DNA from 2 places in the Aerococcus loyolae genome. Region 1 is predicted to be linked to the other one. Evidence: predicted binding sites of a transcription regulator. Region 1 holds the regulator's gene; the other holds the start of a gene.
What was found. Region 1 encodes Rex, which represses fermentation and respiration genes when NADH is low (regulators of the CRP and FNR family bind a similar motif). Its sites were predicted from a motif close to TTGTGAANTANTTCACAA; they were not measured.

Region 1 (16,675 bases):
GTACGCCGCGGTCCTTAATTTCCTGAAGTAGTTGATCGTCTTGGGCAACTTGCTTACCCTCGTTTTCCTCTGCGTAAACACTGCTTGGACTAAGTAAGATTAAAAGAGTCAAAGCAAACAAACACAGCGCACTAAACATTTTCTTGCATTGATACATATAAATACCTCCCTTTATAATAACTAAACATCACTTCAATCAATGAATGGCTCATAAACAACAAAAAAAGCCCACCTCCTAAGAGGCGGACTTCTTCCACGGTACCACTCTAATTTGCGAATAGCTTACTAACTATTGACAACTCTGTTTGGTAACGCAGACATCTGCGAGTTAATCTCAAAACTTCGACTAACTATCTCAGCAAGACGTTTCATTAGTCATCCTGGGAACCTTACACCAAACGTTCCTCGCTTTGCAGGAGTGAGTTAATTACTTATTTGCTTCATCGATTTCATAAATTAATGTTATTATAAAGGACATTTATTTATTGTCAATCTTTATTTTTATTTTTTCTTAAATTTTAGCCCTAATGGGGAAAATAAGCAAGCCCTTAGACGAAGATCGTCTTAATTTCTAAGTAGTCAGCAATTCCGTAGGGACCTTTTTCCCGACCGAGACCGGATTCTTTATAACCACCAAATGGCGCCCTAGAAGACCCAGAAGCATGGTTAACGAAGACATTCCCTGTCCGCAATTGTTCAGCCATGGCCACTGCTTTCTCCTTAGGCCCAACCACATAACCGGATAGACCATAAGCCGAGTCATTAGCAATAGCAAGAGCCTCTTCTTCATCCTTATAGGTCAATACACATAGGACAGGGCCAAAAATTTCTTCTTGGGCAATGGTCATTTGATTATCTACCTGGGTAAAGACTGTAGGTTGGACATAGAAACCACTATGATCAATATCTTGACCACCTAAAAAGAGCTCAGCGCCTTCGTCAATTCCTTTTTGAATATAGTCAAGGACGGTTTCTTTTTGTTGAGCCGATACCATCGGCCCTACCATAGTCTCTGTTTCGCCAGGCATCCCAATATGGACATGGTCTTGATAATAAGATTCAATCAATTTCTTAAATTCTTCCAGTTCAGCTTCAGGCACTAATAAGCGAGTAAAGGCGGAACAGGTTTGACCCTGGTTGTTTAAAATCGAATCCATGGACTTTTTAACTGCTAAGTCCTTATCCCCACCGGCTAAGTAGAGCATGACCGACTTGCCACCTAATTCAAGAATTAATTTCTTAATGTTAGGTGCAGCCTTTTCATAGAGACCGCGGCCGACTTCAGTAGACCCCGTAAAGGAAATCACGGCCACATCAGGGTGCCCCGCCAGGTAGTCACCGACTTCGCTGCCGGAACCAGTGACTAAGTTAAAGACGCCATGAGGAAGATCAGCTTCCTCAAAAACTTTGGCATAGACCAAGGCGGTCAAGGGCGTATTGGAAGCCGGTTTAACCACTACTGTATTTCCGGCAATGAGGGCTGGGGTGACCTTACGCTGGATTTGATTGAGGGGGTAATTCCAAGGGGTGATGCAAGCTACCACGCCGAAACCTTCCTTAATAACCCGCGCTCCATCGATTTCTTCTTCAAAGTCAAAATCTTTGGCCGAATCCATATATTCACGCATCTCTTTGATGGCCATAGGAATATGATTATCCTTAGCAAAATTGACCGAGGCCCCTAACTCTAATACCGTGGTCTTAACTAAGAGATCGGCATATTTCTTCAAACCATCATAAACTTTCTCCAAATAGGCTAAACGTTGGTCCACACTTAAGGCATTCCAGGCTGGAAAAGCTGCCTTAGCCGCGGCCACTGCTTGGTCAACATCCTCTTGATTACTTTTTTGAACATGATTGATGACTTCTTCTGTCGCCGGATTAATGACTGGCATTAATTCTTGGCTTGACGATGCTATCCATTCTCCATTGATAAAATTCCGATAGTTCTCCATAATCATCACCTCGTTCTTATTATCTAAAAAAATCCCAAGAGACTCAAGCAAGAAGAAATGACATAATGAACTTATTCATTAATTAAAAGGAATTTCATTTTCAGACATATCACCTAAAGCGCTATCATGGTACAATAACCTTATAAATATAAAATAAGGAGTGAGAAAAATGAATGAAACCGCTGAGAAAAAACAGCGTTTCCAGACGCCACACACTTACGTCATTATTTTTGGTATTGTTCTCGTGGCCTGGTTACTAACATTCATCGTTCCGGCTGGTAAATATACCACCGAAGTTTTGGAATATGAAGGAGCCAACGGGGAAACCCAAACCCGGACCGTTCTCCAACAAGATTCCTTCCGTTACATGCATCCCTTAAAGGAGGATGTTTTAAGGGACAACTTGGAAGACCTGGTCCAAGAACCCGCTAAATTGCAAGAGCTAGAAGTTGACCAGGAGGATTTATCCAAGCTTCTAGAAAAGTCAGAACCCTTGACCCTGGGAGAACTAGAAGAAATCGACTTAGAAGAATCTGAACTCTATGCCATGTATGGAGATAGTATCTACGACACCAGTAAAAACTTAAATAAAACCGCTGGCCTATGGGGAACCCAGGACCACTATGGCTTTGGGGTGTTAAACTATATCTTTGAAGGGATTGTCACTGGCGACCGCTATGGTTCCGCCATTGGGATTGTGGCCCTCCTCTTAGTCGTTGGGGGTTCTTTTGGAATTATTATGCGGACCGGAGCTATTGATGCCGGGATTTATGCCTTTGTCAATAGCGCCAAAGGGATGGAGCACTTAGCCATTCCCCTACTCTTCTTCCTCTTTTCCTTTGCCGGAGCAACCTTTGGGGCCTCTGAACAGGTCATTCCCTTTGTGATGATTATTGCTCCCTTTATGATTGCCCTAGGCTATGACTCCATCACGGCCGTGACTGTTACCTTTGCTGCTTCACAGATTGGTAACGCTTGTTCCTGGATGAGTCCCTTCTCCATTGCTATTGCCCAAGGGATCGCGGGGCTACCGGCCTTATCAGGGGCTGGCTTCCGGATTGTCATGTGGGTAATTATTACCACCCTCTCCTGTGGCTTTACCATGATCTACGCGAAGCGGATTCGTAAGGCTCCACAATTATCAGCCTCTTATGAATCAGACGCCTACTTCCGGACCGATTTAGCCAAGCAAGAGGACGTCAGCCATGAATTTACCCTGGGCCACAAGCTTATCCTATTAGAAATGTTACTGGGCCTGGTATGGATTGTTTGGGGTGTGATGAGCCAAGGTTTTTCTATTCCTGAATTAGCTTCCCAATTCTTTGTTATGGGCTTAGTGTCAGGAATTACCGCCCTCATCTTTAGAATTGATGACATGACTGTTAACGACATTGCCTTCGCCTTTAAAGATGGGGTCTCTGATCTGGCACCTACCGCTGTAGTGGTAGGGATGGCCAAGGGGATCTTACTGGTCTTAGGAGGATCAGACGCGGGGACCTTCTCTGCCTTAAATACCATTCTCTATGGTGTCGGTAACCTTCTCTCTGGTATTCCTAACGTTCTGGGTGCCTGGTTCATGTACATCTTCCAATCACTTTTCAACCTAGTGGTGACCTCCAACTCTGGTCAAGCCGCCCTCACCATGCCGATTATGGCCCCACTGGCGGATATTATCGGAGTCAGTCGTCAAGTTGCCGTCTTGGCCTTCCAATTGGGCTCCGGTTTTGTGGACGCCTTCACCCCAGTTTCTGCCAGCCTGGTGGGTTGCTTGGCAGTGGCTCGGATCGATTGGGCTGATTGGGCTAAGTTCCAAATTAAAATGCAGGGTTTCCTCTTTGTTTTAGGAAGCATTGCCATTATTATTGCCATTAGTATCGGTTACAGTTAGAAAGTTGGGAAAGTATGAAATTAATCAAACAAGTCACTGTTTACGCCCCTGAAAAATTAGGGGTTAAAGATATCTTAATGGACAGTTCCAAAATTATTGCCATTGAGGACCACATCACTATTGATAGTAATGCAGTCGACATTGAAGTAATCGACGGTCAAGATAAAATCGCTACCCCTGGTTTCATTGATAGCCACTTCCATCTCCTCGGTGGCGGGGGTGAGAATGGTTTTCAAAATCGGACACCCGAAGTCCAGTTAAGCCAACTAACCACAGCTGGGGTAACTACCGCTTGTGGCTTATTAGGAACTGATGGGGTCGCTCGCGATGAAATGGCCCTATTAGCTAAGGCCCGGGGTTTAGAAGCAGAGGGCATCTCTACCTATATCTACGTAGGGAACTACCGCCTCCCAGCAACCACCCTCACCGGATCCATCATCAAAGACATTATGGCCATTGACAAAGTGATTGGCATTGGTGAAATTGCTATTTCCGACCACCGCAATGGAGCGCCTACCTTTGAACAATTTGCCCATGCCGCAGCCGATACCCGGACTGGGGGTTTACTAGCGGGTAAGGCCGGTGTGGTCAACTGCCACGTGGGCCCCAACAAGGGGCGCTTAGAATTCCTCTTTAAGGCCTTAGATGAAACCGATATTCCGGTCACCACCTTCCTGCCGACCCACTGTGGTCGGAGCCAGGAACTGGTTGACGAAGCCATTGCCTTTGCCAAACGCGGCGGGACTTTCGATATTACCGGTAGTGAAGACCCCGATATGACCTATGAAAAAGATGGGGAAATTCCTTTTAGAACCGTTCTCAAGCAGGTCCTCGACCAAGGCTTAGATGAATCCTGCATTACCATGAGTTCTGATGGACAGGGAAGTCTGCCTCGCTTCGATGAAGAGGGCAACTTCCTCCGTATTGGTGTGGGCAGTGCTAAGTCGCTCTTGATCGGTATTCAAGAGGCGGTTCAAAGAGAAAATATCGCCCTTGAAAAAGCCCTCCCCGCAGTCACCTCTAACGTTGCCCGTATCCTAAAACTTGACCACAAGGGTCGGTTAGAAGTAGGAAGAGATGCGGATATCCTGCTCTTAGATGAAGAAAGTTTAGCAATCGATACCGTGATTGCCATGTCAGAAATAATGATTAAAAACAAAGAAATCATTAAATACGGTACTTTTGAAAATGCTTAAAGAAGGCCAAATTAAAAAGGAGTCGCTCACTGCGACTCCTTTTTTACTTAGGCTTACTCTTTAACATCTTTTAATTTTTCATAACTGGTCTTGTCAACCCGAACGCGCATGGAAATATTGGGATTAACAATCTGACAAGATTCTAAATGAGCGGCAAAGGTCATGAACATGCCAACTTTATTATAGGATAAGCCGGTTTGAGCCATGATAAATTCTGCCATCCGGTCATTAGCTTGGACAACTGCCGTTTCAAAGTCTTCGCCAACGCCATAAGAATAATAAGCTTGGTCAGTTTCCACAAAAGGCGTTGGACAAGGGAAGGACTCGAGAACTTCTACAGTTAAGTCAACCGAGCCACCGATCTCAACACCACTGCCCCAAATCTCACCATCGCCCATGGCTGCATGCATGTCACCTAAAGCCAGAAGCGCCCCTTCGACCTCCACAGGCAGGTAAACCACAGAGCCTTCGGTAATTTGATTGTTATCCATATTGCCACCATGTAAGTCAGGCAATCCGGTAGCCACCGCTTCGTCCTTGGGTGCTGTCCCGATCACACCAATCATCTTATGAACAGGGAAAGTTGCTCCGTAATAGTCAAAGGTCTTTTGGTCTTCGCTGACCTTACAGATGGCGGTCTCTTCTTCAGTAATTTCCTTGGAGAAATATTTGTTGAGCCCTGGAGAAGTCATAATAGCTCCTTGGGGATCTAAATCAATGCTGTGAATAGTCACTTTCAGCACATTGCCTGGTTGAGCGCCTTCCACATAAATCGGACCAGTGGCTGGATTAATTTCATTAAAGTCAATCCCAGAAATTAAGTCCTTTTCATCCTGGACACTGCCCTTGAAGCAATCCCAAACATCAACCTGTAAGCGTTGGCCGCTAGCTACCTTAGCAATGGGTTCATGGTTTTTGTCCATAGAGAACACATAGTGATCTTTTGTAATATGCATAAGCCTACCTCCAATATGTCTATTTAAGATTTGATATAGTCCTATCATCTCATATTGCTTATAAATAGTAAACGTTTTCAACAGCATATTAGAGGGTAAGCGGAGAAGGAGAAAGCGATCATTTAAGAATAACCAACTAAGCTAATCCCAAACGTGCATAAATTTCATCCACCCGGCGCAAGTGATAAGCCGGATCAAAGGCATCATCAATGGCTGCTTGGTCAAGAGACTGGCGAATTTCCGCATTATTTTCGACTAAGTCTTTAAAATCAAGGCCTTGGTCCCATGATTTAGCGGTGAGGGGTTGGACTAAATCATAAGCTGCCTCCCTAGAAAGTCCTGCATCGATTAATTTTAATAGGACCCGTTGGGAGAAAATCAAATTATGGGTAGCCTGCATATTCCGCTTCATGTTTTCTGGAAAGACCGTCAGATTAGCTAGAATATTACCGAAGCGATGAAGGATATAGTCCACTAAGATGGTGGTATCTGGTAAAATAATCCGCTCGGCTGATGAATGGGAAATATCCCGTTCATGCCAGAGACTGACATCTTCCATAGCAGTCACTACATGCCCTCGAATCACTCGGGCTAGTCCAGTAACATTCTCACTACCGATCGGGTTACGCTTATGGGGCATGGCGCTAGAACCCTTTTGCCCCGCAGCAAAGTATTCTTCCACTTCCCTGACCTCGGACTTTTGTAAGTGGCGGATTTCAGTCGCCATATTTTCCACTCCGGTAGCAATTAAGGCTAAGACTGAAATATATTCTGCATGTAAGTCACGCGGGAGAACTTGGGTCGAAATCTCTTGGGCACGAATCCCTAAATGCTCACAAACATAGGCCTCCACTTGGGTAGGCACGTTGGCAAAAGTCCCTACTGCACCGGAAATTTTTCCTGCTTCAACGCCCTTAGCCGCATGTTCAAAACGTTCACGATGGCGCTTAAATTCACTATACCAACGAGCCACTTTTAAACCAAAAGTAGTCGGCTCCGCATGAACCCCATGAGTCCGCCCCATGCAGAGGGTGTTTTTATATTTGAGGGCTTGTTTTTTAAGAATCGCTAAGAAATCGTCTAAGTCTTGGCGGAGGAGGTCATTCACTTGCTTTAATTGGTAGCCGTAAGCCGTATCCACCACATCGGTCGAGGTCAGACCATAATGGACCCACTTCTTCTCCTCGCCCAATGACTCCGAAACACAGCGGGTAAAAGCCACCACATCATGCTTGGTCTCAGCTTCAATGGCTAAAATACGGTTGACATCGAACTTGGCCCGCTGACGAATCGCTTGGGCATCCTCTTGGGGAATCTCTCCTAATTCGGCCCAAGCTTCAACAGCTAAAATTTCTACTTCCAACCACGATTGGTACTTGTTTTCATCCGACCACAATTGTCCCATTTCTGGACGGGTATAGCGATTAATCATCTAATTTGACTCCTTTTCTGGCAGTTCACTCTGCCCTGTGCTTCTTGCCTGCTGGTGCGCTTGTCGCACTCTATTCAAATCTGCTCCAAGCGCAGAGCAAGCGTCCATTTCAGAAAATGGCGACAAATTCTCTCTGAGAATTTTTACGCCTTTTTCTTCCAATGGTCTTGCTCTTTAGTGCGCTTGTCACACTCTGTAAAAACGTGCTCCGGATGCAGATCGATCTCCACTTCACTAAAGTGCAAGAAATTCTTTTCAAGAATTTTTGCTCTTTAGCTCCAGTGTTATCGATCTTTGGTGCATCCGTCGCACTCTGTACTTTATAAATGTATGCTATTTTTTTAGGGCAGGCAAGGACTTTTTTTATTATTAAAAAGGTCATGACCTAAAAAAAGGTTTTCTTCAAAAAAAATTGCGGTATAATATTTTGGGTGTTATGCCACAAGCTAACATGATGAAGACATTATTAAGATCGAATAGATAAAGGAGAACGCATATGCCATCAGTTGTTGTTGTAGGTACTCAATGGGGCGACGAAGGAAAAGGAAAAATCACCGATTACCTCAGTAGCCAAGCCGATATTATTGCCCGTTACCAAGGCGGAGATAATGCTGGCCACACGATCCAATTCAACCAGCAAACTTTTAAGCTCCACCTCGTTCCCTCAGGAATTTTTTCAGAAGATAAGCTGAGTGTGATCGGAAATGGCGTGGTTGTTAACCCTAAATCTTTACTTGAAGAATTGGCCTATTTGCGCCAAGCAGGGATCTCTTGTGAAAATCTCCGCATCTCTGAACGGGCCCAAGTGATCTTGCCCTACCATCAACTGATCGACCGCTTGGATGAAGAACGTAAAGGCGACAACAAGATCGGTACCACCCAAAAGGGGATTGGTCCTGCCTATATGGATAAGATTGCTCGTAATGGTATCCGGATGGCTGACCTCATCGATCCTGAAACTTTTGCGGAAAAGTTATCTATACAAATTCAAATCAAGAACGAACTCTTAACCAAGGTATATGACGAAGAGCCCTTAGACTACGACACCATCTACCAAGAATATCTGGCATATGGCCAAGAACTGAAAGAATATGTCACGGATACTTCCTTATTGATGAATGATGCCTATGATCAAGGGGAAAATATTCTTTTTGAAGGAGCCCAAGGGGTCTTACTGGATATTGATCATGGAACCTATCCCTTCGTGACTTCCTCTAACCCTATTGCCGGTGGTGCTACGGTCGGTTGTGGGATTGGCCCAAGCAAAATCAATACCGTTATCGGAGTCATGAAGGCCTATACCTCTCGAGTAGGTGACGGTCCCTTCCCAACCGAATTACATGATGCGATTGGGGACCGCATCCGTGAAGTTGGCCATGAATATGGTACTACTACGGGTCGTCCGCGCCGGGTAGGTTGGTTCGACGGAGTGGTGACGGCCCATGCTCGCCGCGTTTCTGGTTTAACCAAACTTTCCTTGAACTGTTTAGACGTCTTAACTGGCCTCGATGAAATTAAAGTCTGTGTAGGCTACCAAACCCCTAATGGCCAAGTATCCAAGTCCTACCCCGCTAACTTGCGCTACCTGGCTCAATGTCAACCTATCTATGAAAGTTTACCTGGCTGGGAAGAAGACATAACTAGCTGTCAAGACTTTGATCAACTTCCCGAAAACGCTAAAGCTTATGTCCGTCGCATCAGTGAAATCGTAGGGGCCCCCATTGCCACAGTGTCAGTGGGACCTGACCGGACCCAAACCTTAATCTTAGATAATATTTGGTAAAAACAATAAAGAGAAAAAGTAAGCTCTGACTGAGGAAAATCTCCTTAATCTGAGCTTACTTTTTTAATAAAATAGAGTGTGACAAGCGCGTCAAAGCTGTGCGTTGGAATTTTCTGAATCGGACGTTCGTCCTGTGACTGGAGCACATTTTGTTTAGATAGTTGATATTAAAAACGGCTAGGAACCTTTGTCCCAGCCGCTTTTCAATCTTTATCCTATTCAGTTTTTGGATTAATACATGCCTGGTGCGCCTGCTCCTGCAGCTGCATCATTGCCTGCATTTTCTTCTGGATGGTCAGCAACAACTGCTTCAGTAGTTAAAATCAAACCAGCTACTGAACCTGCATTTTGTAAAGCAGAACGTGAAACCTTGGTTGGGTCAACCACACCATCAGAAATCATGTCTACCCATTCACCGCTAGCAGCGTTGTAACCAACACCTTGGTCTTTATCGTGAATGTGTTCTACAATAACAGATCCTTCTAGACCAGCATTTTCAGCGATTTGACGTAGTGGGGTTTCAAGGGCACGAACCACGATGTCTGCACCAGTTTGTTCGTCACCTTCTAAGGAGTCAACAACTTCTTTCACCTTGTCTTGGATATTCATGAATGCAGTACCACCACCAGCTACGATACCTTCTTCAACCGCAGCACGAGTTGCGTTTAAAGCATCTTCGATACGTAATTTACGTTCTTTTTGTTCAGATTCTGTGGCTGCACCTACACGAACAACGGCAACCCCGCCAGCTAATTTAGCAAGACGTTCTTGTAATTTTTCACGGTCATAGTCAGAAGTAGTTTCTTCAATTTGTTTTCTGATATGAGCCACACGTTGTTCCAATTGTTCCTTGTTACCCTTACCTTCAACAATGGTGGTATCGTCTTTAGTAATGGTTACACGGGCAGCTTGACCTAATTGATCAATGCTGGTGTCTTTCAATTCAAGACCTAAGTCTTCAGTAATGACTGTCCCACCGGTAAGAACAGCTAAGTCTTCTAATTGTTCTTTACGACGGTCACCAAAGCCAGGAGCCTTCACAGCAACGACATTGAATGTCCCACGAATCTTGTTCAAGACTAAAGTAGGAAGTGCTTCACCTTCAACATCGTCGGCCACTAATAATAAGGATTTACCTTGTTGTACGATTTGTTCTAATAATGGAAGGATATCTTGGATATTAGAAATCTTCTTATCAGTGAGGAGGATGTAAGGATCATCGAGAACAGCTTCCATCTTATCATTGTCGGTTACAAAGTATTGGGAGAGGTAACCACGGTCAAATTGCATCCCTTCAACAACGTCTAAGGCAGTGTCCATGGATTGTGATTCTTCAATGGTAATGACACCATCTTGGCCTACTTTTTCCATAGCGTCAGCAATTAATTGACCGACTTCTTGGTCGCCAGAAGAAATTGCCGCAACGTTGGCAATGGATTCTTTAGCATTCACTGGAACAGAAATCTCTTTCAAAGCTTCTACTGCCTTACGGATAGCTTGATCCATTCCACGACGAATGCCCACAGGATTTGCCCCTGCTGTCACGTTTTTGAAACCTTCATGGACGAGGGCTTGAGTTAAGATGGTAGCGGTAGTTGTCCCGTCACCAGCAACATCATTGGTCTTAGAAGCCACTTCAGAAACTAATTTAGCTCCCATATTTTCAAAGTGATCTTCTAATTCAACGTCTTTAGCAATAGTCACCCCGTCATTGGTGATTAATGGAGAACCATAGCTACGTTCTAGGACAACATTACGTCCCTTAGGCCCTAAGGTCACTTTCACGGTATTGGCTAATTTATCAATACCTTCTACTAAAGATTGTCTTGCATCACTTGAATATTTAATATCTTTGGCCATTCTATCTATCTCCTATTCTAAATCTAAGCATGATCGAGAATTCAATTATTTTTTATGTTGATTGTCGAAGTTCAATCAATGATTATTCAACTACAGCAGTTAGATCTTTTTCTTTAATAATGAGGTAATCTTCCCCTTCATAGCGGATTTCGCTTACTGCATATTTTTCAAAAATCACTTGGTCGCCCACTTTAACTTGAGGGGTGTAGTCATCAGTAGCATCAGCAACGGCTACCACTTGACCTACTTGAGGTTTTTCTTTAGCAGCAGATGGTAAAACGATGCCAGAAGCAGTTTTTTCTTCCTCTTCTTGGACTTGAATAATCACACGTTCATTTAACGGCTTTAACATTTAAAATATCCCTCCAAATTTCACATACTAATTAATAACACTTTTAATGATTTGTTAGCACTCATCATCTCCGACTGCTAACTTACAATATTTATAGTAAAACATTTCCAGATATAAATCAAGTAATTCGTTGACTTTTTTTGACCTTTTTTCTTTTTATCACTTTAAAAGTATAAAATATTATTTATAAATCATTTTTACTTGCAAATAACGAAGGCTGGACAAGATTAAAATGTTGACTCTTTAATTTTTTACTAATGATAAGTATTGTCTTAATATCTTTTTATTTGATAAATAGCTCTGAGCAGTAGTGGCGCTTGAATTGGGTCGTTAGCCATGAATAAGCAAGCATCAGGGTGTGAGGGCTAGCACTTAGCTTTCGTTCACTGGAGCAAGTCGCCAAAGCAGTCTGCAAGACTGCAGTGGGAACTTGTGAAGTGACACGAAAGCTGCTAGAACGAACCCGACTCGATGTGAATTATGGCTAGTAGGCGTTAGCCATACTAGCCAAAACCTGCTCCAAAAGTCAGCTCTGACTCCACTTCACAAAGGCTGGCCGAGCCTCTAACAAGGCTCTTCCATCCTTTGCTCCAGTGATTCAGAGCTTAACGACTTTTGTCGCATTCTCACTTTGAAGCTCGCTAGGCGAGAGACCTTGGCTCGAGCCGGTGCTGCTTTAGCCGTTGGAGCCTCCGCGACTTACGAATAAAGTACAAAACGGCCTTAGCCGTTTTTGACCCTTTATACTTTAACGACCAAAATTTAAAAGCAGAACGAATGCATATCATTAGCATTCATATAAAAAAACAAGATCTTCTATAAAAATTAATGACATAAAAAAAGCCCTCCATTAAGAGGGCTTTACTAAGCGACTAACATAAGTTAGGCCTGATCATTCTGTCAGGCTCCTGCTAACTTCTGCTAGTTCTACTAATTTTTCTTTTTATTGTTGCCATTTCGGTTACCAATATAGTAAATCAATGTTTGCAGCTCATTGGCTAAATCCACGTTTTGAACATGAATATCTTCAGGGACATCTAAAACCACCGGAGTAAAGTTCAAGATGCCTTGAATACCGGCTTCTCCTAATTCACTCACAGTATCTTGGGCAACCTTTTCCGGAACGGTCATAATGGCAATCAGAATTTCCATTTCTTGAATCCGTTCCTTTAATTCACTCATGGGGTAAACCGGTACCCCACTATGGACGGTTCCTACAATCTCAGGATTAATATCAAAGGCCGCCCCAATCCGGATATTATTGGTCCGTTTAAAGTTATAATTTAATAAGGCGTTCCCTAAATTACCGACTCCGATTAAAGCAACCGTGGTGAGGCGGTCTTGGTAGAGTTGGCGACTAAAGAAGTCTAAGAGAGCTTCAACATCATAGCCATAACCACGCTTCCCTAGGGCACCAAAATGTGAGAAATCCCGGCGAATAGTGGCGCTGTCCACTTTGATCGCCTCACTGAGTTCACTGGAAGAAATCCGTGTCTTACCCATATTCTTAAAATTATGCAAGTAACGGTAATAAAGCGGTAACCGCCTAGCCGTTGCACGTGGAATTTCCTTCATGTTTCCACTCCTTTTCACAAGATATCAAATACATTTTATCACCTAAATCATAAAATGGAAAGAACTTTGTGAAAAATCACATAAATCTTTTTGGCTAATTTTCATTATTTTTAAAACTTTGTGAATAATCCCGCCCCTTTCTAAGGGAAAGTTCACAAAGTCAAAAAATATCTGCCGATAAAATATGATACACTAGTGAAGACAATAATAAACGATTTAGGAGGAAAGGATCCAATGATTGTATTACAAGGATCAAAACTCATGCGACGTTTTGGCTCCGATATTCTTTTCCAAGATGTTCAAATGACCATCCAAGATAATAGTCGCACCGCCCTAGTCGGCCGAAACGGTACCGGCAAATCCACCCTACTCAAAATCTTAGCCGGCATTGAAGAACCTGACCAAGGACAAGTGACTCGGGCTAAGGGCAAGACCATTGCCTACATGGACCAACATGCCGCCATTGAAAACAGTCAACGGACGATTTATGAAGAAATGCGGTCGGTTTTTAAAGAATCCATCGCCCTCATCCATAATGCTGAACAAGCCGCCCAAGACTTGGCCGATGCCCAGGATGAAGCATCCTATCAAGAGGCCCTCAAACGCTATGATCAATTACAAGAAGAAGTCAACCAAAGCAATGCCTACGGTTATGATTCTGAAATTCGCATGGTCCTCCACGGCTTTCAATTCCCCGAGTCAGATTACGACAAACCCATTAATCAGTTATCTGGTGGTCAACGGACCCGGTTAGCCCTGGCCAAGGTCCTCCTCGAAAAGCGCGATATTCTCATACTCGACGAACCGACCAACCACTTAGACATCGAAACCCTGACCTGGCTAGAAGATTACCTGCCTTCTTATCCTGGCGCCCTGTTGATCGTTAGCCACGACCGTTATTTCTTAGACCATGTCACTAATGAAACCTATGAAATGACCGGGCATAGTATGGAATATTATAAAGGCAATTATTCCTTCTACCTCAAAGAAAAGGCCGTCCGCCTAGAAAGCTGGCAAAAGGCCTATGATAAACAACAAAAGAAAATTGCCAAGTTAGAAGACTATGTGGCTCGTAACCTCGTCCGAGCTTCGACAACGAAAATGGCCCAAAGTCGTCGTAAACAACTCGAAAAAATGCCCAAAATCGAAAAGCCTAAGCAGGACGAAAAAAGTCCCCACATTCAATTTTTGACTGACAAGGCTAGCGGCAATGTGGTCCTTACTGCCGACCACTTAGGCATCGGTTATGATGATCACTTACTCTCCTATCCGATTGAGATAGATATTAGAAAGCAACAAGCTATCGCAGTGGTAGGGCCCAACGGCGTAGGCAAATCCACTCTCTTAAAAACCATTATCCAAGAAATTCCCGCCATCAAGGGGGAAATCCACTATGGGGCTAATGTGACTATTGGCTACTATGACCAAGAATTAGCCAAACTCCACAGCAATAAGGATGTCCTCCACGAACTCTGGGATGACCATCCGACCATTAACGAGGAAAACATCCGTACCATCCTGGGTTCCTTCCTCTTCTCCGGACAAGACGTGGAAAAATCTGTCGCTATGCTGAGTGGGGGCGAGAAGGCCCGACTTGCCCTAGCCAAACTTTCCTTTAACCATGATAATTTCTTGGTACTGGACGAACCAACCAACCACTTGGATATCGATTCTAAGGAAATTTTAGAGAATGCCCTGATTGCCTACGATGGGACCCTACTCTTCGTCAGTCATGACCGCTACTTTATTAATCGGATTGCCACCCAAGTGCTTGAAATCAGTCCGGAGGGTTCCACTCTCTACCTGGGCGATTACGATTACTACCTCAATAAAAAGGCCGAGCAGGAAGCGCGGTTAGCTGAAGAAAACAAAGAAAATCAGTCCAGTCTTACTGAAGAAAAACAAGCCCCCAGCCAGTCAGCTAAAGCCTATCAAAATCGTAAGGAACGCCAAAAAGAAGAAAGAAAACTCCAACGGCAAAGCGAAAAAATCGAAGCAAGTATTGAAGACTTAGATGAAGAAATAGCAGAGATCCAGGAAAAAATGACTGATCCTGACATTTTACAAAATTACTATGAATTAAATCAACTCGACCAATCTCTTAAAGACAAACAAGCCCAACAAGAAGCCCTCTTTAAGGAATGGGAAACCGTCCAAAGTCGCTTAGAAGACTTTGACCAATAAAGATAAAAAGGTACGCCTACACCAGGACTCAAGATCAAGTCCTCCTGTAAGCATACCTTTTCTTTTTTAGGCTTCAAGCCATTCGGTATGAATGACCTCAATGGGATACCAGGCTTCAATTTTATCGAGATAGTTCAGCAAGCGCTGCCGGCTCTTGCTGTATGAATTAGAGACTAGGCCAAAAGCAACCACCGCTTGGTTGACTAAGTCTAAGTCAGTAATTTCAGCAGCAGTCATCTTTTCACGTTGTTGGGCCCGCTCCACCATACTTTTGACGATCCGGCGCTTATCCTTTAGCGTATAGGCCTGATCAATAATAAAAGTGACTTCTAAACCAATTAAGACCATCTTTCCTCATAAGCTTTCCTAAAAAATCAATTGAAGGAGACTTAAAGGCAACTAATTTTCATCACCTAAGTCTAAACCAGGATTAGCATCCAAATCCAAGCCAACAAAGTCGCCCTTTTGGTATTGCGGATAGGCAGCCGCTGCAATCATGGCACCATTATCCCCACATAAACTTAGTGGTGGGTAGGAGAGGCGCACTTCAGGATGTTCTTTAGCTAGATGACTTTCTAGTTCCTGTCTAAGTGAAGAATTCGCGGCCACACCTCCGGCAACCACTAATTGTTTGACCGGGTAAGCAGCGATGGCCCGCATGGTTTTGCTCACTAGAACCTCAACAGCCGCAGCTTGGAAGCTGGCTGCCACATCATTGGGATTTAATTTTTCTCCTTTTTGTTCCGCATTATGGGCATGGTTAATAACCGCTGATTTCAGTCCACTATACGAAAAGTCAAAATTATCCTCATTGATCATGGGGCGGGGGTAGTCATAAATAGCTTGACCCTCTTGGGCCATTTCGTCCATGCGTTTGCCCCCAGGATAAGGAAGCCCTAAAATACGGCCGACCTTATCATAGGCTTCCCCCACAGCGTCATCACGGGTATCGCCGATTTTTTGATAGTGGCCGTCTTCTTTCATATAGACCAGTTCAGTATGTCCCCCACTAACCACTAAGGCTAATAAAGGGAAAACCATTTGATCAGAAATATTATTGGCGTAGATATGACCTGCCATATGGTTGACTCCGATTAAGGGTTTGTCATGGGCAAAGGCCAGGGTTTTAGCGGCAGTGATACCAATAAGTAAAGAGCCCACTAAGCCAGGCCCCTTGGTAACCGCCACAGCATCAATCTCTGGCCAGGTCACATCTGCTTCCTTCATGGCGTAATCAATCACCTGAGTAATTTGCTCGACATGGTGGCGGCTAGCGATCTCTGGGACTACCCCGCCAAAACGCATATGACTTTTTATTTGTGTGGCAACGACATTACACTTCATCTCTTTGCCATCAATAACTATTGCTGCACCGGTTTCGTCACAGCTTGATTCGATTCCCAATATTGTTGTCACTGGTCGATCTCTCCCATAAATAAACTTTTGCATCTTCATGATTATCTTGATAATAGTTTTTGCGTTGGTCAATACACT
Region 2 (16,675 bases), 230 kb from region 1:
TGCTATGGTAGCGGTATTGGCATATTTATTAGGTCTTTTACCGACAACCAATGGAGTCGGTATTGGGGTGAACTTAGGAGTTATTCCTATTTACTTGATCTCCTTAAGACGGGGGATAAAGAGCGGTTTTGCTGCCGGCTTTCTATTTGGGCTCTTGCAATTAATCACTGGTCAAGCCACGATTCTAACGCCCTTCCAAGTCTTCCTTGAATACTTCTTCGCCTTTATGTTAGCCGGTCTAACTGGAGTCTTTGCTAATCGTGTGAAGAGTGCAAGCTTAAAAGGGGATAAAAAAGGCCTATGGATTGGTATCTTTTCAGCGACCTTTATTGGGATGGTTGCCCAATACTTTATCCATTGGTTCGCCGGCTATGCCTTTTGGTCTTCTTATGCGCCAGAAGGGATGAATGCATGGTGGTATACGACCATTGTCAATGTACCTACTGGTTTCTTCACCTGGTTAGTAGGGGCTTTAGTGGTGGCCTTGTTATTTAATAATGCCCCCCGACTCTTAAACCCAGAAGATTAAAAGGCTATTTTAACGATTGATTAGATGGAATTATTATTTTGAGACGTCCTTTGAGGGGGGGTCTTTTTTTATTGGCTGTGACTTGTTTTTGATAAAAAAGAAAGATTTTATGGAATTGTTGGCGCGCAAACACTTTAATAAGAAAGCGTTTGCTATAATATTTTGTGAAAAGGATAACTAAAGTTAAAGCCTAGCTGAAAGCTTTCTCTATTTTTTTAGATAAGTATGTGAAATTATGAACTATACTTTTCACCTAAAGTGAGAAGGCATTAAAGACCAATAAGTAATAGAGGATTTAAGTAAAAATATTGGAAAGGAGTGTTCAATGTGTTTGTTCTTCGTTTCTTACTGGCAATGGTTATTGCTTATTTCGCTGGAGAACTAGCTAAGAAAATCAAATTCCCAGCCATCATTGGCTGGTTGATTGTGGCCATGTTTCTTGGAGAGCACGGGCTAAATCTTTTAAGCCCTGAATTAATTTCAACCAAGGTCTATCAATCACTGATGGTACTGATGCAAATTCTAGTGGGGTCGATGGTGGGCTATAAGTTAGTTTACCGTGACATCAAGGATTCTATCAGTAAAGTCTTTGCCATGGGGATATCTGACCTAGTGGTAACATTTGCAGTGGTGACGGGATCTTTTGCCCTTATTCTTCACCTTCTAGGTCTACCCATCATTGCTGCTTTACTCTTTGGGGGGATCGCTATTGCGACTGCACCGGCACCTCCAGTCTCAGTGGTGGAGCAATATGATTGTTCCGGTCCCTTATCTGATTCAGTGCCCTCGATGACGGCTTTTAACTCAGTGATGGTTAACATAGTCTTCTTCCCCTTAGTTTCGGTGATTGGAGCGGTTCTAAACGAAAGTTCCACTTCTGTCTTGGGGTCATTACTGATTATGATCCTAGCTCCGATTCTCTTGGGGGGAGTGATCGGAGTTGTCGCAGGGAAATTAGTAGGAAAGGGCGCTTCCAAACAGCAAAGCTTCCTTATCTATTTGTTCACCATGCTAATCATCTATGCCTTAGATAATTATTTGAACTGGCATGTCTTCACTGAAACTCAGATGATGTCCTTATTAGCCGGGATTGCCGGATCATGTGCCTTTATGAACGTGGTTGATCCTGAGAAAGTTCCGAGCTTGCAAATGGATCTCGGACCGGTTCATTCTTATGCCTTAATGATTTTCATTGTTAACCTATCGATTCACCTGAATCCAGCGGCCTTATTTGATGGTGGCATGCTTATGGTGGCCTATATCTTGATTAGAGCCCTAGGTAAATACTTGGGGTGCTATCTGGGAGCCAAGATCAGTCATGCCCCCAAAGTCGTGGAAAAGTATATGGGAGTCATTATGATGCCTCACTCTGGAGTTTCAATTATGTTTGCCGGGATTGCGGCTTATAATTTGATGGGCGTTTATCCTGAGCTAGCCAATCTCTTACAGATCACTATTTCAGCCGCTGCCCTAATCATTGAAATTATTTCTCTTCCGCTAGCCGGCATGGTTTATCGAAAACTCGGTGAAGCGGGCAAGGAGAAAGAAAAATTGGCAAGGCAAGAAGACTTACTGCCTAGTTAAGTGATGAAGTGAAGCGGACAGGACGCAGCTTGTATTAAAATAAAAGGAGAAAACCAACCATATTGAAAGACACAGGGGGATGGGGAAATGTCAACATCATTTATTGACTACTGTCTCAACCATGAGAAAGTCATTAATCACACTCGCCAGGAAAACTATAAAAAGGGCGATGTGATTGAGACCATTGGAACACGGATTACTGAAATTGGTATTGTCGATAAAGGCTTACTCAAAACAGTGAATTATTCGGCAGAAGGGAAGGAGTTAAACACCACACTCTTCTTTACCAATTCAATCCTATTGGAATACCTTTATTTTAACGAGAATTTAAACTATACCTATGATTTAGTGGTCTTACGAGCCACTACCGTTACCTGGATACCGGCAAAATTATTTAAAGCCATTGTTTTTGAAGACAGTTTGGGCATGGAGCTCTATGTCCACCACTTGATTGAGCGAGGCTTAGAATCCCAGCGGATTATTTCCTGCTTGAACTATCCTACTATTCGTGAACGGATTTGTTACTGGATTGCCTCCAAGAATTCTCTAGAAATTGGGCGGAGCGATATAAAACCCGATATGGAATTACCCTTCACCCAAGAAATTTTTGCCAAGTTAATCAAGGTCAGCCGGTCCAGTTTAAACCAAGAATTACACCTTATGGAAGAAGAGGGCTTCTTTAAAATGACGCGGAAAGCCCTGACCCATATTAATCAAGAGAAAATTTGGGATAACCTGTAAAGGAGTTGATGTCAAAGATATTCATAACTCATGCGATCACGTTAGGACTTATAGAGGTCTTTAACGTCTCCACCATCAAATAGCTATCAAATACTGAATAAAGGAGTGTTGAGATGATAAAAGAATACCAACAAGGTGATTTTAAAGCTGAAATTGCTGAGGGCAATGTTTTGGTCGATTTCTATTCGAAGACCTGTGGCCCTTGTAAAATGTTAAGTTTTATCCTAGAGGATATTAATAAAAGCCATGGGGATGACCTGACTATTCTTAAAGTGAGTTTTGAAGAAAATACTGACATCGTAGAAGAATATAGCGTCGAAGGCTATCCAACCTTAGTTTATTTTAAAGACGGTAATGAAATCACCCGTAAAGCGGGCTTACAACAAAAACCAGTGATTGAAAAAATGTTAGAGGAGGAATAACCATGACAGAAACAGCAACCTATACCTATAAAGAACACCTGATTGAAAAACAAAGAAAAGCCGAAGAGGCTATGTTAGAAGAGTTTCACTTGGGTGACTATACCCTAGATAATCCCTTAGTGAAATACAATGCCTATCTCATTAACCCCTTATCTGCAGTGGTTCTCTTCAAGACCGAAGAACCTACCGCGATTACTGTCCGTGTCTTAGGTAAAACTGAAGAAGCAGATATCTTCCAAACCTTCCCAGTAGGGACTGAACATGTGCTACCTATTGTGGGACTCTACCCTGAATATGAAAACAAGGTGGAAATTTATCCTTACCAAACCCCTTCCAAAAAACATACAGTGACCATTCCAGTGGGCGAAGTGGAAGGTACCGACCTGGTGAATTCGATTGAAACCACTCCAGAATACATGCAGGACAATATCATGTTCCTCTGTCCGGCTAACTATGCCTTAGCCATCGCGGTTGACTATGCGGGTGACGTGCGCTTGAAATTAGATGTACCGATGGTCTGGGATGTTAAGGTGCTAGAAAATGGTCACTTACTCATGTCCAGTGACCGCTTGACCTCTATGCCATACTTCATGAGTGGGATGTATGAATTTTCAGCCGTAGGTAAGATTTATACCGAATACCGGGTACCTACCGGCTTCCACCACGACTGCTGTGTCTTACCTAACGGAGACATCATCGCTTTAACCTGTAACCATGAAAACAGTACCGTGGAAGACCAACTAGTGGTAGTGGATAAAGATACCGGTGTGGTAAAACGGACCATTAACTATATTGATTTCTTAAAACCTGGTGCCCAAAAATCAGGCTCCTGGTCAGAAGAAGACTGGTTCCACAACAATGCTGTCTGGTATGACGAACACACCAATTCCCTAACCTTATCTGGTCGTCACGTTAATGCCATGGTTAACATTGACTTCGATACTGAAGAAATTAACTGGATTATTTCTGATCCCGATGGCTGGCCAGAAGAATACCACAAGTATCTCTTCACTCCAGTGGGCGACGGTGAATTTGACTGGCAATATGAACAACATGCCAACTTAATTACTCCTGATGGTGACGTTATGTGCTTTGACAACCACCATTACGGGGCTCAAGACCCAGACAAGTACTTAACACCAGAAGAATCCTATTCACGTGGGGTCCGTTACAAGATTGATACCGAAACCATGGAAATTGAACAAGTCTGGCAATATGGTAAAGAACGTGGTTATGAATTCTTCTCACCATATATCTGTAACGTGGTTTACTATAATGAAGACCACTACCTCATTCATTCCGGCGGTATTGCTTATGACGGCCAAGGCAACCCATCCAAAGAATTAGGGCCATTTGCTATGCAAGAAGATCCTGATGCTAAATTAGAATCCATTACCGTTGAATGGAACCATGGCGTTAAGGAATATGAATTAAGCGTGCGTTCTAACTACTACCGGGCTGAGAAATTCCCACTATATTCTAAGAAGGGTGGCGAATATGACCTACAATTAGGCGCTGGTCGTGTCCTCGGTTACTTAGGTGAAACCGCGCAAATGGACTATGACATTCCAGCTGAAGAAGTCAATGAACCAGTCCCAGAAAAGGTCGATGTTCGTCTAACTGATGAAGAAGATATGTTTACCTTTGAAGCCATGTTTGAAAAAGGTCAATTGGTCATGTTAGTTCTTGAAGGCGAAGAAGATACCCGTCGTTACTTCATCTCAACTGCTAAGGGGCACCGTGGAGCTATGTGTGCCGGGACCTTCCTACCTAAGGATGACCGGGAAACTCGGACTGTGGTCACCAAATACGGTTTTGATAAGGGAGAGTACAAGGTCAAATTGATCATCGATGACAAGAAATATGATACTGGCCTAACCATTAAGGGTTAAAGCAAGACATTTTAAATTTCTTTAAAAAAATTTGGACAAATTAACCAAACTATGGTCTAATAAAATAGCTACCTCGGAAGCCTTTTCCGTTATAAGAAGCGACTTCTGAGGTGCTTTTATTATTTTAAGGAGGAAGATATGGACATTTTGAAAAAGAAGAGCTTCTGGCTCTCATTTATTCTGTTATTATTAGTATCATTATTTGCTAAATGGCTATCAGGCTTCCCTGGATTATCCTTAATTGGTCACTTAGTGATTGCTTTAATTATTGGGATGGTTTTACAAGCATCCGGTCAATTAAAGGGAATCGCCAAAGGAGGCTCAGGCTTTATCTCTAACAAGTTCTTACGCTTGGGGATTATCTTGATGGGTTTTCGTCTCAACCTGGAAGTGCTGGCTCAACACGGGGTCAAGACTATTACCCTGGCTATTGTGGTAATTGCCTTTACAATTGGCTTGATTTATAGCCTAGCTAAGGCTGCAGGGATTGAACGCAAATTATCCCTCTTATCCGCTTCTGGTTGTGGGATCTGTGGGGCAGCCGCAGTTCTTGGTTTATCGCCCATTATTGAAACGGATGAGGACGATGAGGTGATTTCTGTTGCCGTAGTCGCTATTCTGGGGACCATTTTCACCTTGATTATGGTGCTCTTACGTCCAGTCATGGGCTTAACCGATGTTCAGTTTGGGGTCCTAGCTGGTGGCTCCTTACATGAGATTGCCCATGCAGTCGCTGCCGGGGCTGCAGGGGGAGCGGCTTCAGAAAATATTGCCGTGATTGTTAAGTTATCACGGGTATTAATGTTAGCACCCGTATCCTTGATTTTCTCTTATATTGCTAGTCGCCGTAGTGATGGCAATAGCCATGCCAAGATTCAATGGCCATGGTTCATGTTAGGTTTCATCATTTCTTCAGCGATTGGGACCTATGCCGGTTTATCCGAAGCCATTGTAGGTCACTTAGTTGACCTGGCCTATATCCTTTTAGGGATGGCCATGGCTGCTTTAGGGGTAAATGTGAACTTTAAAGTTGTCTTTGAAAAGGGTCAAAAAGTCTTTGCGGTTTGCTTCGCTGGCTCAGTAGCCCTCTTTGCCCTGGTCTTTGTTGCAGCTAAAATGTTCTTTTAATCAATTAAGGCAAAAGAAAAAACGCAAGTCCATTTGGGCTTGCGTTTTTTGTATGAAGTGATTATTCTTCGTCAGAATCTTTTTCGCCGATAACTTCAGGTTCAGCTGCTACAGCTGGTTCTGCATCTTCTTCAGGTTCGTCATCTGGAGCGCTGACTGATACGATAACTTCTTCTGGGTCGGTAATTAATTCAGCTTCTTCCATACCTTCGAATTTAACTTCGCCGGCAGTAACGCTGTCATTAATGTCTAAGCCGCTAACATCCACAGTGAAGTATTCTGGCGCTTTAGCAGGGTCAATACGTAAGGTAACTTCGTAGACGTTGATGGCTGCCACACCAGCAGGGTTAGCTAGCTTGTCTTCGCCAACGATAGATACAGGAACGTTAACCTCAAGTTTTTCACCTTTCTTGATCGCTTGTAAGCTAATGTTATAAACGATTGGTTTAATCGCTGCGCGAGAAATTTCACGTAGGAAAACAGTACGGCTTCCTTGTCCTTCAATTTCTAATTCGAAAACTGAGTTAGTCCCTAAATCACGTTCAATTTTTTCCACGTCTGGGCGTTCCATTGAAATTTTGATAGGGTCTAGGTCACTAGCATACACGACACCTGGAACTAGGTCTTCACGGCGTAAAGCCTTTGAAGCGGATGTTCCTGCAGCATCACGCGTTTTTGCTACAAATTTCATCATTCTACCTCCTGATTATTACTTTTATGAATTCTTTGAATTCCTAAAAACTACTCAATTATAGCACAAAGAGCCATCATAGATCAAGAATCCATAGTTTTTCAATTTCTATTTAACCATAAAAAGGCCAAGAGTTGTAGTCTTTTTGGGAAATATTTCCTGTAATTTCCTTTTTCGCCTGTCCAGAGAATGATAGGGACCTCTAGTTTTTAATTCCTAGTGGACCAACTTAGGGCTTAAGTATGGTAAAATAACGGCAATAATATCTGCTTACCTAGGAGGTTATCCATGTTATACACCAGTACGAGAAATAATCAGCTTTCTGTTCGGTCAACGGAGGCGGTTTTACAAGGCTTAGCACCTGATGGGGGGCTTTATGTTCCTGAATCGATTCCTCATTACCAAGGCGATTGGGAGACGATGAGTAAGTTGTCCTACCAGGAACTAGCTTTTCAAATTTTAAGCCTCTATTTTGATGATTTTCCTGAGGATATTTTACAATCCTGTATCCAAGCTGCCTATGATGATAAATTTGATGATGACCGCATTGCACCGATTGTGGGCTTATCGGGCCACTATCTCTTGGAACTTTTCCATGGGCCAACGATTGCCTTTAAGGACATGGCCTTATCCTTACTGCCTCATTTAATGAAGGCTGCCCAAAAAGTCTTGGGGCGTGATGAGGAAATTATCATTTTAACCGCAACTTCAGGAGACACCGGTAAGGCCGCTATGGCTGGCTTTGAAGATGTGTCTGGTACCAAGATTATTGTCTTCTATCCTAAGGGAGGGGTTTCCAGCATTCAGGAGAAACAAATGCTGACCCAAAAAGGAGACAACACGTTTGTCTTCGGGGTTAAAGGGAACTTTGATGACGCTCAAAGTAAGGTCAAGGAGCTCTTCAATGACAAGGACTTGGCAGCTGAACTCAAGGCTAACCACAGTCAATTTTCTTCTGCCAATTCCATGAATATCGGACGCTTGTTCCCTCAAGTGGTTTACTATTTCTATGCCTATGGGCAATTACTGAAACAGGGTGCCATTCAAGCAGGGGACTTGGTCAACTTTACGGTGCCGACCGGGAATTTTGGAAATATATTGGCTGGCTACTATGCTAAGCAAATGGGCCTACCGATTGATCGCTTAGTCTGTGCCTCTAACGACAATACCGTCCTCTATGACTTCTTCAATAGCGGGACTTATGACCGCCGTCGCCCCTTTAAGTTGACCATCTCTCCATCAATGGATATTTTGGTCTCCAGTAACCTGGAACGACTCTTGTATTACGCTGTGGGTCAGGATAGTCAAGCGGTCAAAGACTTGATGGTTGCATTACAGGACGAAGGTCACTACCAATTAGGTCAAGAAGTGCAAGCGGCCTTTGATAGCTTTATTGGCGCTTATAGTGATGAAGCTGAAACCAGAGCAGAAATTGAGCGCGTTTACCAAGAGGACCGTTACCTCATGGACCCTCATACGGCCGTGGCTTCTGCCTGCCTAAGCAAGGTAAAGAACCAGTTAGCGGGAGCAAGCATCGTGGTATCAACCGCCAGCCCCTTCAAGTTCCCTGCTGCCGTTTTGGAATCGATCGATAAGGGCGATAGCCATTTGAGTGACTTAGAGCTCTTAGAGGCAGTACAAGTGGCCAATGGCTTGGACTATCCCCAAGCGATCCAAGCCATCCTTGAAGCGGACAGCCGGCCTGAACGGGTGATTGAAGTGGAGGAAATGGAAACAGTGGTAAGAGAGATTGCCAAAGGATAGGAGATTAAGGTGTTAGAAAATAAACAAATCGTTGTGATCGTGACTGGTGGAATTGCTGCTTATAAGGCGCCCGATTTTGTGCGCCTCTTGATTAAGTCAGGAGCAGAAGTCAGGGTAGTGATGACGGAAGCAGCTGAACAATTTGTCCGCCCCTTTACTTTTGAGGTCTTAACCAAGTATCCCGTCTTAACTGAACAGGGGGCCTATCCGGATAGTATCGGTCACATTCATTTAGCTGATTGGGCTGACCTGGTGGTTGTCCTCCCAGCTACCGCCAATACCCTAGCTAAGGCGAGCTTGGGTTTGGGGGATAATGAAGCGACTGCTACCTTATTAGCAATGAATTGTCCGCGGATTTTTGTTCCAGCTATGAATAATAAGATGTGGGAAAATCCGGCTACGGTTAATAATGTTAACAGCCTAAGAAAACGGGGAGATATTGTTATCGAACCGGCCTCTGGCTTTTTGGCAGAAGGTTATGAAGGTAAGGGGCGGATGCCTGAACCTATTGAGGTCTTGCAAGCAGTGAAGGCTTTGGTCGCTGTGGAGATGGCCTTTGCCGATCAAGCAAAGAATGTCCTTAAGAATAGCTTCTTTAAAGGGAAGAAGATTGTCGTATCCGCTGGAGGCACTCAAGAAGCTATTGATCCCGTCCGTTTTATCGGTAACCATTCCTCAGGGAAGATGGGCCTGGCCTTGGCCCATGTGGCGGACCTCTTAGGGGCTGAGGTGACCTTAGTGATGACTCCAACGGCCCAAGACTTGCCCCATTTACCTGCCATTAAGACCCGTCAAGTGAAAGACGCCCGCCAACTCTACCAAGTCATGCATGAATTGAACGAGGCCAGTGATGTCATTATCATGGCAGCGGCCGTTTCTGACTACCGGGTGGAGACGCCTAGCACCGAGAAGATCAAGAAGAATAAGGAAACTGACCAGGACCACTTACAAATTAACCTGGTAGAGAATCCCGATATTCTCAAGAGCCTTTCCCAGGAAGGAACTTTCCTGGTTGGCTTTGCAGCGGAAACCAACCATGTGCTCGACTATGCCAAGAAGAAATTAGCCGCCAAGGGCATCGATATGATTGTGGCTAATGACGTGAGTCAACAAGCCATCGGTTTCTCTAGTGAAGACAATGCCGTTACCATCATCAGTCAAAAGGGGGCAAAGACCTTGCCTCAAGCCGATAAAATGATGATTGCTGGAGGAATCTTTGCCCAAATTGCTCAAGAAATGAATCCATAAGAAAAAGGACTTAGCTCCCGGCCAATTTAATGGCTGGATTAGCTAAGTCCTTTTTGACTTGGGCAAGGATTAAAACTCGTCACCTAATAGATAGGTATGTTCGCCCAAGGAATATGGATCGTTTTTATTAATTCGCTCGTAGTAGAGGTGACCATCAAGGTGGTCGATTTCATGTTGCAAGACGATGGCAGGATAGCCCTTGAAACGTTTCTTAAAATGATTGCCTTCGAGGTCATCGTAAGTGATGGTGATGCGAGCGTAGCGGGGCACATAGCCGGACACATCATCATCGACTGAGAGGCAGCCTTCGCCCTCTCTGAGGCAAACTTTTTCTACGGAATGACTAATGATCTTTGGATTGACCATAACCCCTTCTAAAATAATCTCTTCATCGGAATCAGGATCTTCGATATTAGGAACCAAAAGGGCGATCATCTTTTCGCCAATGCCTACTTGAGGGGCGGCGAGACCAACACCGGCGCGGAGACCAAGTTCAGGGCCCTTTTCTTCATCTTGACTATTATACAGATATTCCATCATATCGTGAGCCGCTTGTTTTTGCGCTTCATTTAAGGGAAAAGTGATGGTATCTGCTTCACGGTGTAAAACCGGATTGCCATCACGGGTTATGTCATCCATTAAGTACATACAGCTTATCCTCCATTAACTATCTTATATTTTAATTCATTTTCTCAAATTACAGCAAATAAGTCAAAAGGATCTCGCCGTTTTTTAAGGCTATAAATAATCGAATTAGAACAATAAATGTATCCAGCAAATATTAAAATTTTCACAAGGTAAGCGTTTTCTCAGTTGAATTGTAACAGTATTATAACAGTTGCAAACACCTGTATTATTTTGAAAAATGGCTTTATATAAGTACTTTAGCCAGACTTTTAGGAAATCAATCACAACGCGCATGTTAACGTTTACACAAATAAAGCAACTGTTCTAATATAGAAAGTTAGGATTTGGACCTCAATTGTTTGAATTCGCTTCCTTTCCATGATAAATTAGTGAAGTGAAGGGTGAATAAGCCAATGCCAAGGCATGGCAAAATATTTTCTTTACAGAAAGGAATGTGTACAGATGGCAAAACAACCAGTAGATTATCAAGCACAACTTGCTGGTATTGACGAACAGTTCCAAATGGTTCGTATACTAGACGAGGAAGGGAAAGTCGTTAACCCTGACATTATGCCAGATTTAACTGACGACCAACTTGTAGAAATAATGAAACGGATGGTCTTTTCAAGAACCTTACATGAACGCTCAATGGCATTAGCTCGCCAAGGACGTTTAGGTTTCTATGCGCCAACTTATGGACAAGAAGCTTCACAAATGGCTAGCTCTTATGCCTTTGAACAAGATGACTGGCTATTCCCAGGTTACCGTGACATTCCACAATTAGTGGCTAAGGGATTACCAGTAGATAAGGCCTTCCATTGGTCTCGTGGACACGTCGAAGGAAATGATTATCCAGAAGACTTCCATGCAATGCCTCCACAAATTATTATTGGGGCCCAACTTATCCAAGGTATGGGTAATGCTGTTGGTCAAAAATTAAATGGTTCTAAGAATGTCACTTACACCTACACTGGTGACGGTGGTTCAAGTCAAGGGGACTCATATGAAGCTTGGAACTATGCTGGTCGCTATAAAGCACCAATTGTTTTCTTCATTCAAAACAATGGTTTTGCGATTTCCACCCCACGTCAAAAACAATCAGCGGCTAAATCCTTAGCACAAAAAGCCGTTGCAGCTGGTATGCCAGGTGTTCAAGTGGATGGTAACGATGCCTTAGCAGTTTATGCGGTGGCTAAACAAGCACGTGAATGGGCTGCAGCAGGTAACGGACCAGTCTTAATTGAAACCATTACCAACCGCCTCGGCGCTCACTCCACTTCCGGTGACGATCCTAAGATTTATCGTACCGATGAAGATATTCAAAGCTGGACCAGTCGTGAACCACTTATTCGTTTCCGTGCATACCTAGAAGAAAAAGGTCTCTGGGACGAACAAACTGAAAGCGACTATGTCGAAAGCGTTAAAGAAGAAGTTCAAGCAGCCATCAAGAAAGCTGAAGCTGCACCTAAACAAAAAGTTTCTGACTTCTTGAAGAACATGTTTGAAGAACCAGGGCAAAACATTAAAGAACAAATTGAAAAATATGAAGCGAAGGAGAGTGAATAAGGATGGCCAAGAGAACTGGAAAAACAATGGTAGAAGCCATCACTGCAACGTTAGACCAAGAAATGGCTCGTGACGATAAAATTTTACTTTTCGGTGAAGACGTAGGTAAAAACGGTGGTGTGTTCCGTGCTTCTAAAGGTTTATATGATAAATATGGTGAAGACCGTGTAAGTGATACGCCTCTATCTGAATCTGGTATTGGTGGTATGGCAATCGGACTTTGTCTCCAAGGTTTCCGTCCTATCATGGAAATCCAATTCTTCGCTTTCGTATTTGAAGTAATGGACTCCTTAGCAGGACAAATGTCACGTTACCGCTTCCGTTATGGGGCAACCCGTAACTTCCCAATTACCGTGCGTTCACCATTTGGTGGTGGGGTTCACACACCTGAAATGCACGCGGACTCAGTAGAAGGTCTCTTTGTCCAAACCCCAGGGATGAAAGTGGTTGTCCCATCAAGTCCTTATGAAGCTAAAGGTTTACTTGCTTCAGCAATTCGTGACAATGACCCAGTCTTATTCCTTGAACACATGAAGTTATACCGTTCATTCCGTGAAGAAGTTCCTGAAGAAGAATACACCATTCCTCTAGGTGTAGCCAATGTGGCTCGTGAAGGCTCTGACGTTACTGTGATCGCTTATGGTTACATGGTGCGTGAAGCACTTAAGGCTGCGGAAGAATTAGAAAAAGAAAATATTTCTGCTGAAGTCATTGACTTACGGACGATTTCACCAGTTGACTATGAAACCATTGGTAAATCTGTTGAAAAAACCGGCCGTGTTGTCATGGTCCAAGAAGCTCAACGTGAAGCTGGTGCAGGTAACAATGTGATCGCTGAAATTTCTCAACGTTTCATTCTTTCTCTAGAATCACCAATTGAATTCGTATCAGCTCCTGATACAGTTTACCCATTTGGTTTAGCAGAAAATGACTGGTTGCCAAATGCTGATGACATCAAAGAAGCAGTTAAGAACACAGTTAATTTCTAGAAATAAGTAATCCTATTGAATCACTTAAGCTAAGAAGGGATGATGAAAAAAGATGACATATACTTTTAATATGCCAGACGTCGGTGAAGGCATGAGCGAAGGCGAAGTTGTTAGCTGGCACGTTGCTGTCGGAGACTCCGTCCAAGAAGAAGATGTTCTTGTTGAAATCCAAAATGATAAATCTGTTGAAGAAATCGCTTCACCTGTAAGCGGTAAAATTGAAAAACTATACGTTGAAGAAGGTGACGTAGCTATCGTTGGTGAACCTTTGATTGATTTCTCAGGGGAAGGTTTACCAGAAAGTGATAATGCAGCTTCTGAAGCACCAGCTAGTGAAGAAGACTCAGCTCCTTCAGCTAACGCAAGCACTGGATATTATCAATTCCGTCTACCAGACGTTGGTGAAGGAATGGCCGAAGGTGAAATCGCTGAATGGCTAGTCAGTGAAGGCGACGAAGTCACTGAAGATACTGCGGTTGTTGAAATTCAAAATGACAAATCCGTTGAAGAAGTTTACGCTCCAGTTGCTGGTACCATTAAGAACATCATTGTGCCTGCCGGTGAAGTAGCTAATGTCGGTGATGTCCTTGCTGAAATCGACTCACCAGAACACAACAGCGAAGGCTCAGCACCATCTTCAACTCCAGCTTCCCCAGCTCAACTTGAAAAAGCTGACGAAGGCAATGAAGGAGCAACCGGTGCAGCTAATGGCAACGGTGGTGTTCCACAAACAGCTGATCCAAACAAACGTGTATTAGCAATGCCTTCCGTGCGTCAATATGCCCGTGAAAAAGGTGTTGACATCTCTCAAGTCGCAGGTTCCGGTAAGAATGGCCGTGTCCTAAGAGAAGATATTGATAACTTTGACGGACAAGCTGCAAGCGCAAGTGCTCCAGCTGCTGAAACCACAAGTGCTAAAGCGAGCGAAGAACCTGCTAAGAAAGCTGCGCCTAAGAAGGAAAGTCATGAAGACGGCGATGTAGAACACGTTAAGATGACTCCAATGCGTAAAGCTATCGCTAAATCCATGGAAACCTCTAAATACACTGCTCCTCAAGTGACCTTGTTCAAGGATGTGGAAGTATCCAAGCTATGGGATCACCGTAAGAAATTCAAGGGTATTGCTGCTGAACGTGATACCAAGTTAACCTTCTTACCATACGCAGTGAAAGCTTTAATCGCTGCAGTTAAGAAATACCCAATGCTTAATGCTTCAGTTGATGATGACGCCCAAGAATTCTTATTGAAGAAATATTACAACATTGGTATTGCTACTGATACTGATCAAGGATTATACGTTCCTGTGGTTCATAATGCAGACCGCAAATCCATGTTTGATATTGCTGATGAAATTAATGACAAAGCTGCCAAGGCCCATGAAGGTAAATTGAAGGCTGCTGATATGTCAGACGGCACTGTTTCAATTTCTAACATTGGTTCAGTTGGCGGGGAATACTTCACCCCAATTCTTAACTACCCAGAAGTTGCCATTTTAGGCTTTGGTGCAATTGTGCAACAACCTGTAGTTGACGACAATGGTGAATTAGCAGTTGGTCGAGTATTGAAACTTTCATTAACCTTCGACCACCGTATCGTCGACGGCGCAACAGGACAAAAAGCCTTGAACGAAGTTGGTCGTCTGCTTAGCGATCCTGAATTGTTATTAATGGAATCTTAAGGAGGTAGTTAGTAAATGGTTGTAGGTGCAATGGCAATTGAACTGGATACAGTCGTTGTTGGGGCTGGACCTGGCGGATACGTTGCAGCGATCCGCGCAGCCCAAATGGGACAAAAAGTAGCCATTATTGAACGTGAATATATTGGTGGTGTCTGCTTAAACGTTGGCTGTATTCCTTCCAAGGCTTTAATCCAAGCTGGACATGCTTACCACGAAGCCAATGGCGGTTTAGAAGTCTTTGGTGTGGATTCAAAAGCTAGCTTAGATTTCACCAAAACACAAGAATGGAAAGACAATAGCGTGGTTAAAACCCTAACCAGTGGGGTAGAAATGCTATTGAAGAAAAATAAAGTGGAAATTATCCGCGGGGAAGCTTTCTTCAATAATGAACGTGAATTAACCGTTATGGGTGAAGGTGATGAACACCAACTCTATAGCTACAAACACGCAATCATTGCGACAGGTTCTCATCCAATTGAAATCAAAGGCTTTAAGTTTGGTGGCCGTGTCATTGACTCCACAGGTGCCTTAAACTTAAAAGAAGTGCCTAAGAAACTTGTTGTTATCGGTGGTGGGGTCATCGGTGCCGAACTGGGTTCAGCTTATGCTAACCTCGGTAGCCAAGTCACCATCTTAGAAGGTTCTCCTCAAATCTTACCTAACTTTGAAAAAGATATGGTTAAGGTTGTCGAAAAAGGCATGAAAGCCAAAGGCATGGATATCCATGTTAACGCTATGGCTAAGGAAGCTGTCGACAACGGGGACTCTGTCACCGTTAAATATGAAATTGACGGCAAGGCTAACGAAATTGAAGCGGACTATGTCTTAGTTTCTGTTGGTCGTCGTCCTAACACTGAAGATCTTGGCTTAGAAGCCTTAGGTGTTAAGACCAATGACCGTGGCCTAATTGAAGTCGATAACCAAGGCCGCACCAGCGTGAAGAATATCTTCGCGATTGGTGACGTGGTTCCTGGTGCTGCTTTAGCCCACAAAGCCTCCTACGAAGGTAAAATTGCTGCGGAAGCTATTTCTGGTAAAGCCGCTGCAGTCGACTACAAGGTAATGCCTTCTGTGGCCTTCACTGACCCTGAAATTGCTTCTTATGGTCTAACCGAAAAAGAAGCTAAGGACCAAGGTCTTGACGTGAAAGCAACCAAGTTCCCATTAGCTGGGAATGGTCGGGCTTTGTCATTAAACCAAAAGGAAGGTTTCGTACGCTTAGTTGCTACTAAGGATGACAAGGTGATCGTTGGTGCTCAAATGGTCGGTGTTGGGGCTTCAGACGTGATGGCTGAAGCAGGTCTAGCTATTGAAGCAGGCATGAATGCTGAAGATATTGCCCTCACTATCCATGGCCACCCATCCCTCGGGGAAAGCTTAATGGATACAGCAGAAGGCGTTCTTGGTATGCCAATCCATATGTAAGAATTAACATAATTCAAGAAGAAGCTCTTGCTCCGGCAAGGGCTTTTTTATTCGTTAATATCTGACTAATCAATGATCTATGACTTGCACTTTAGGGATTTCTTAGCCATACTAAGGAAAAAGACTAGGATGGAGTGTCGCTATGAGTAAAATTACTGACAAATTTAAGGACTATGCCTTAAAAGGAGGCGTCCCGGTTGAAGAATCTAACTTGGAAGGTGGTCAAAAACTCTTTCGGATGGGAATGCAGCTGCCGGATAGGGAGGTTATCCCTGTAGCCATCATTATCGATGGTAAGGAGGATCCGGCGGTAGATTATCAAATTACCTATAGCAAGCTGGCCTATGTGAAGGACTATAACCAACGGGCTGAGGCACTAGATGAAATTAAC

Region 2: a site for Rex is predicted at 10,919-10,936, ahead of pdhA (pyruvate dehydrogenase (acetyl-transferring) E1 component subunit alpha). Genes of this name have one in related genera too.

What each region holds. Positions count from the first base shown of each region.
Region 1 is NZ_CP126958.1:223,346-240,020, reverse strand. Features, by position in the region: gene CJ190_RS01085 (ABC transporter substrate-binding protein/permease) at 1-157, opposite strand, end outside; T-box leader at 236-453, opposite strand; gene CJ190_RS01080 (aldehyde dehydrogenase family protein) at 549-1,955, opposite strand; gene yfcC (putative basic amino acid antiporter YfcC) at 2,116-3,843, shown strand; gene iadA (beta-aspartyl-peptidase) at 3,858-5,039, shown strand; gene CJ190_RS01065 (acetamidase/formamidase family protein) at 5,093-5,995, opposite strand; gene purB (adenylosuccinate lyase) at 6,132-7,427, opposite strand; gene CJ190_RS01055 (adenylosuccinate synthase) at 7,924-9,210, shown strand; gene groL (chaperonin GroEL) at 9,442-11,070, opposite strand; gene CJ190_RS01045 (co-chaperone GroES) at 11,153-11,422, opposite strand; gene CJ190_RS01040 (redox-sensing transcriptional repressor Rex) at 12,353-12,997, opposite strand; gene CJ190_RS01035 (ABC-F family ATP-binding cassette domain-containing protein) at 13,232-15,181, shown strand; gene CJ190_RS01030 (DUF503 domain-containing protein) at 15,248-15,529, opposite strand; gene tsaD (tRNA (adenosine(37)-N6)-threonylcarbamoyltransferase complex transferase subunit TsaD) at 15,581-16,597, opposite strand; gene rimI (ribosomal protein S18-alanine N-acetyltransferase) at 16,563-16,675, opposite strand, start outside.
Region 2 is NZ_CP126958.1:458,177-474,851, forward strand. Features, by position in the region: gene thiT (energy-coupled thiamine transporter ThiT) at 1-529, shown strand, start outside; gene CJ190_RS02050 (cation:proton antiporter) at 857-2,113, shown strand; gene CJ190_RS02055 (Crp/Fnr family transcriptional regulator) at 2,201-2,854, shown strand; gene CJ190_RS02060 (thioredoxin family protein) at 2,968-3,276, shown strand; gene CJ190_RS02065 (aryl-sulfate sulfotransferase) at 3,279-5,168, shown strand; gene CJ190_RS02070 (YeiH family protein) at 5,307-6,296, shown strand; gene CJ190_RS02075 (50S ribosomal protein L25) at 6,358-6,987, opposite strand; gene thrC (threonine synthase) at 7,276-8,751, shown strand; gene coaBC (bifunctional phosphopantothenoylcysteine decarboxylase/phosphopantothenate--cysteine ligase CoaBC) at 8,761-9,999, shown strand; gene def (peptide deformylase) at 10,069-10,647, opposite strand; gene pdhA (pyruvate dehydrogenase (acetyl-transferring) E1 component subunit alpha) at 11,089-12,192, shown strand; gene CJ190_RS02100 (alpha-ketoacid dehydrogenase subunit beta) at 12,195-13,181, shown strand; gene CJ190_RS02105 (dihydrolipoyllysine-residue acetyltransferase) at 13,234-14,859, shown strand; gene lpdA (dihydrolipoyl dehydrogenase) at 14,875-16,284, shown strand; gene CJ190_RS02115 (hypothetical protein) at 16,427-16,675, shown strand, end outside.